Linked DNA regions of Gloeocapsopsis sp. IPPAS B-1203. Each later gene encodes a partner of the first gene's protein in a complex. Links are inferred from orthologs where the notes say so. Each region holds a gene or a part of one and is shown on either strand. Other genes may lie near its edges.

The links. Proteins that work in one complex are often made in the same cells at the same time.
Region 2: rplS (region 1) and rplI share a complex: the UniProt entries of both Bacillus subtilis proteins name them as parts of the 50S ribosomal subunit. The link is inferred for Gloeocapsopsis sp. IPPAS B-1203 from one-to-one orthologs.

Annotation. Positions count from the first base shown.
Region 1 is NZ_PEIG01000024.1:21,521-24,485, forward strand. Bases 53-2,965 are described here. They hold rplS (50S ribosomal protein L19), read left to right. Parts: upstream 53-1,284; coding sequence 1,285-1,647; downstream 1,648-2,965. Other genes in these bases: CSQ79_RS25975 (diflavin flavoprotein), read left to right, coding at 53-208; CSQ79_RS25980 (phycobiliprotein lyase), read right to left, coding at 369-908; secE (preprotein translocase subunit SecE), read left to right, coding at 2,025-2,249; nusG (transcription termination/antitermination protein NusG), read left to right, coding at 2,246-2,878; rplK (50S ribosomal protein L11), read left to right, coding at 2,885-2,965. In the rest of the region: more of CSQ79_RS25975, read left to right, coding at 1-52. UniProt on the Bacillus subtilis protein: This protein is located at the 30S-50S ribosomal subunit interface and may play a role in the structure and function of the aminoacyl-tRNA binding site.
Region 2 is NZ_PEIG01000009.1:231,643-234,473, forward strand. Bases 53-2,831 are described here. They hold rplI (50S ribosomal protein L9), read right to left. Parts: upstream 1,782-2,831; coding sequence 1,323-1,781; downstream 53-1,322. Other genes in these bases: dnaB (replicative DNA helicase), read right to left, coding at 53-989; gloB (hydroxyacylglutathione hydrolase), read right to left, coding at 1,974-2,747. In the rest of the region: more of dnaB, read right to left, coding at 1-52. UniProt on the Bacillus subtilis protein: Binds to the 23S rRNA.

The DNA.
Region 1 (2,965 bases):
AGATCGCTTCAGCGGTGTAGCAACTCAAAGCGCAGATAATGGCTGTCCTGTTCTCTCTGACGCTCTTGCTTATCTTGAGTGCTCTATTCAAAATCGCATGGAAGCTGGCGATCACTGGATTGTTTATGCAGCAGTGAATAATGGCAAAGTCCTAGATTCCGATGGAGTTACCGCCGTTCACCACCGTAAGTCAGGAAACCACTATTAGAAGATGAGTAGTAGGGTAGTAGAGTTCAAGGGTAGTAGGGTATGAGGGTATGAGGGTATTAGGGTAGTAGGGTATGAGGGTATTAGGGAAAAATAGCATTTTCGTCTCTCCCACACTCTTACACTCCCACTCGCCCCTCGCCCCACACTCCTCACCCCTCCTACAGTCTTTTCTCTAAATACTGACCAATCATCTGCTGTTCGCCTGCGCGGGAAATAATTGTTTGCCGAGTACGGTAATTGTTACCGATCAACTTCAATTCTTCTTCAAATACAGAACCTTTGTACTCTGTACGCAAACACATTGTTTGAGGATTGGAGAAATAATACTCGGCTGTGACTGGCTTTGTTGTCGCAAAACCGCGATCGCGATACAACGTTGTTCCACCTACACCGAAAAGTGTCGTGCCTTTCGATTCTTTCTTTCCTGACACCGAATTTGTACTTTCCCAGCTTACTTTAGCACCACAAGTGAGAACTGTAGCATCATCAAGTTGGTGTAATTGAGCGAGTTGTTCTAGTTCTGCACACCCTGGTTCTAAAAACTGAATGGTAATAATGCTAACCATTTCCTTTGTTTCTCCATCTGGCAAAGTGTAATATCGCCTTTCTGAGCGCCATTTACCAGCGGAGTGTTTGAAAAATTCTGCAGCTAGCAGCGAAGCTTCTCTTGTGTAGGTCAGTTGTTGCGGTGATGTCACTATCAGCAAGCCTCATGGAAAGTTATATCAATCAAGGGTATTTTAGGATTAAATGCAATACCTTGTTACTATTTTTAATACATTAAATTATACATACAATCATAGCGACAAAAATTAAAAATGTGTCACTGTTTTACCAAAATCAGTCTGTAGAGTAACTCATGTAAGTCAACCGAGATTTTAATCTTCAAAACTGAATAGACAATGATTTTTTTTATTCAGTTGGTCTAACAAGCTCTATGAAAGGCGTTGAGCGCAATAGTTCTTTATGCAAGTCTCTATCGATTGATGGATAGCCGAAAGCTAACTACTTTACCCCTAGACTCAAAGCCAAGTATCAAGTTAATATGGATGATTGTGAGTTTTTCATAAGGCTATGAACGCGCAAGAGATTATCCGCTCGATAGAAGCGGAGCAATTAAAGTCGAATTTACCCGATATCTATGTCGGAGATACAGTTAGAGTAGGAGTCATTATTCAAGAAGGTGGCAAAGAACGTACCCAACCTTATGAAGGAGTAGTCATTGCCAAACGCAATGGCGGAATCAATGAGACAATTACAGTAAGAAGAATCTTTCAGGGAGTAGGCGTAGAGCGAGTTTTTCTACTACACTCACCCCGCGTTGCTAGTATAAAAGTACTGCGGCGTGGTAAAGTCCGCCGCGCTAAGTTATACTATTTACGCGATCGTGTTGGTAAAGCTACCCGCGTGAAACAACGCTTTGACCGCGCTTTGTAGAATACATTCAGTTAAATCAAGCTGAATTTAACGCATTCGCTCTCAAATTGCGTTACACTACAATTCAGTGGCTACAGCTACAGAAAGTTGTGCGCTCTTAGTTCAGTTGGTAGAACGCAGGTCTCCAAAACCTGATGTCGGGGGTTCAAGTCCTCCAGGGCGCGCTGTGCAGACTATAAGTCCGCTTGTAGCACATTCACTATAGACATACCCGAAAGCAGTATGAAGCGTTTAAGCGGCATCAAGATGTGAAACTTTCGGGTAAAATTATTTGTGTAAGTATGACTAAGACCGTCTCGCAAAGTAGGCAAGTTTGAGTGTCTGCGAGTGCAGAAATTCGTGTCATAGCTGCATTGTGATTGGGGAGACGATTGCTCGTGAATAAGAAGAATGAAGTTGAAATCCAAGAACCCAAGAATGGGGGTAATATTGGTAGCTTCTTCCAAGGAACCAAAGAAGAATTCGACAAAGTTGTCTGGCCAAGCAGACAGCAACTTGTAAGTGAGTCAGCTGCTGTATTGTCGATGGTAGTGCTTTCGGCAACCTTTATCTATCTGGTTAATGGCTTCTTTGCTTGGGCAGCAGGACAGGTGTTTCGATGATTTTTGAAGACGAATCACACAATCCCAATCAATCACAGAATGCAGGAGAGACAACTACTCCTGCTCTAACTCCGCGTTGGTATGCAGTTCAAGTAGCATCTGGATGTGAAAAAAGAGTCAAAGCAGACATAGAGCGGAGAGCACAGACCTTTGATGTTGCCGAGCGGATTGCTCAAGTTGAAATCCCGCAGACTCCTGCTGTGAAAATTCGGAAAGACGGCAGTAGACAGCATACAGAAGAAAAAGTATTCCCTGGCTACGTGCTTGTCAAAATGTCAATGGATGATGACACCTGGCAAGTTGTCAAAAACACGCCTCATGTCATCAACTTTGTGGGAGCCGAGCAAAAAAAAGGAGTTGGCAGAGGGCGCGGTCACGTCAAACCAGTTGCACTGAGTCATACAGAGGTCGAACGGATATTTAAACAGACAGCTGAGCAAGAGCCAGTCGTTAAAATTGATATGGCAGCTGGCGATAAAATTGTTGTACTTTCGGGTCCATTTAAAGACTTTGAAGGTGAAGTGGTAGAAGTCAGTCCAGAACGGAGCAAGCTTAAAGCATTACTCTCAATTTTTGGACGCGACACGCCCGTCGAATTGGAATTTAATCAGGTTCAGAAACAAGGCTAATAGAGAATGGCAAAAAAAGTTGTTGCGGTCATTAAGTTGGCTCTGACCGCAGGAAAAGCAAACCCAGCACCTCCAGTGGGTCCAGCG
Region 2 (2,831 bases), on another replicon or contig:
AGCTGTAAGTAATCAATTAAAATCAGCGCTAACTCTGTACCCTTCTCAGCTTGTAGGCGTCGTGCTTGCGATCGCATTTCCATCACCGTCATATTTGCGGTGTCGTCAATATAAATTGGTAATTCCGATAAATTTCCAAATGCGCGGCTTAGTTGTTCCCACTCGTTTTGGCTAATGCGTCCAGCCCGCATCCGATGACTTTCGATTCCTGCTTCACTTGCCAAAAGACGTTGCACCAATTGCTCTTTAGACATTTCTAAGCTAAAAACCGCAACTGATTGTTCATAACGAGCAGCAATATTTTTAGCAATATTCAATGCTAAAGCAGTTTTTCCCATTGCTGGGCGTCCTGCCAAAATTACCAAGTCAGAACGCTGGAAACCACCTGTAAGAGCATCCAGATCGTAAAAATCGCACAATATTCCTGGTAGAGTTTGCCCCTGATCGCGACTTTCAAGTTCCTGAAAAGTATCAATGAGCGTATCCGAAATCGAGACAAGACCTTGTTGCGGGCGTTCTTGCGTGATGCTGAAAACTTTTTGCTCAGCGCTGTCTAAAACTGTTGCCAACTCCACATCAGTTTGATAGCCTAGCTGGACAATTTCATTACCCGATTCGATCAACTTGCGCCGCAAGTATTTATCCATCACTAGCATTGCTAGCACGTCAATATTGACTGCTGATACAGTACGATCTACAAGTTGAGTTAATTTACTTCTCCCACCGATACGTGCAAGTAAATCGCGATCTGCTAACCACGCTGAAACACTTAAAAGATCCGTTGGTTTACCCTGATTGTGGAGTTTCAAGGCAGCTTCGTAAATTTCTCTGTGGGCGTTGATATAAAAAGCATCTTTAATCAAGCGATCGCTCACACGGCTAATCGCTTCAGGATCGAGTAGAATACCTCCTAGAATGGCTTCTTCTGCATCAACATTCTGTGGAGGTAAGCCACCTATATTATCTTGAAAACTCAGTTGTTGAGTCATATAGCAGTCAGAGGTCAGAGGTCAGAGGTTAGGGTTACGAGGAGGACAAATTTAAGGCAAGAAATTAGATACTGTATCTATTATCTATCTTTCCGCTTTCTATTATTGCCCTGGCTATGATTACACACCACATCTTTTAAGCCTAGTGACTCCCTTCGCGGCTGTAAAAACGAAGTCCACGGAGGTGGACTAATACCCTTTCAAGTTTAGATTGAATACAATTAAGCAGAGGTGCTTCAAGTGCAGGGGAGAAATTTTTTGTTCTCATTTAAGGATGCGAATCGTGCAGACCTGCGGTTCAAAAATCACCCTGACCTCTGACCCATGACTTCTTCATTCTGGTACGACCTGAATTTGGACTTCTGCTGTTACCTCTGGATGCAGCTTAATTTCAGCGGTGTAAGTTCCTGTTTGGCTAATGTCAGGTAAGGTAATTCCACGCCGATCTACCTCTTGACCAATGGCTTCTTGAACTAACGCTGCGACTTCGGGAGCAGTTACAGTACCAAAGATTGCATCTTTTTCGCCAACTTGCTTAGCAATAGTCAATTGCCCAACTTTGTCTAATGCTGCTTTTTGGGCTAAAGCTTGTTGCTTTAATTCTTCTTGACGTTGACGTTCTTTTTCACGCTTGCGTTCAGCTTGCTTGAGAATACCTGGAGTCGCCTGCACCGCTAAATTTTGGGGCAGCAAATAATTGCGAGCGTAGCCTGGTGCAACTTCAACTAAGTCTCCAGATCGTCCTAACTTACTAATATCCTGATTGAGAACTAATTGCACGCGTTTTGCCATGATTTTCCTGTCGTGATTTAATTGCTGTGGTGTCTTTGCAGTAGAAGGATGAAACTACTTTGTAAAAGGAGTCAGAATTTATAATCGTAACGAAATGCAGCAAGCGATCGCAACTATTTATCATACTGCGTGCAGTTAATTTGCAGCAATCTTGTTGATGCTGTGATTTATTCTAGAAAAAACTACTGGAAGTTAGAACTGATCTTTCATGCCGCGCAACCGTGCAAAAGTTTGCAATGGATCGTTACTTTGGACTGCTAACTGTAATTCTGGTTGATGCCAACGCAAAAAAGGATTAGTACGCTTTTCGATACTCAACATCGAAGGTATAGTAGCTGCAAAACGATTACGTGCTGCTTTGACAGTAGCAAAACGAGCTTGTAACTCAGGGTTTCCACCATCCACTGTCAGTGCAAACTGCAGGTTCTTTAAAGTGTATTCGTGAGCACACCACACTCGCGTATTATCCGGTAAAGCTCTTAATTTAGATAAAGAATCCATCATTTGGGCTGGAGTCCCTTCAAATAAGCGACCGCAACCTCCAGCAAATAAAGTATCACCACAAAACAAATCTCCAAGCGCCCCTGGTGTTTCTGGTGGAAAGTAGTAAGCAATGTGGGCGCGAGTGTGTCCAGGGACAAAAATGACTTCAGCAGTGCGATCGCCAAAGTAAACGCGATCGCCTTCTTTCAAAAAAACTTGTTGTCCAGGTATTCTGCCACGATCTTTCTCGCCACCATACACTGTGACATTACCAAAATGCTGCATCAACTTGCGATTACCACCCACATGGTCATTATGATGATGCGTATTAAAAATTGTCACTAGCTTTGCGCCTAGTTGCTCTAATTGCTGTAGTACTGGTTCCGCCTCTGCTGGGTCTACAACCGCAGCTATATTTTGCATGGGTTCATGCAGTAAAAAGATGTAATTATCATAAAGTGCTGAAATTCTGATGACTTCCATTGCTTGTAGTTCTATCACTCTTCCAATTAATAACGTAATAAAAATTATTTTTAACGAGAAAAAATACTTAATTAACAATTCAAA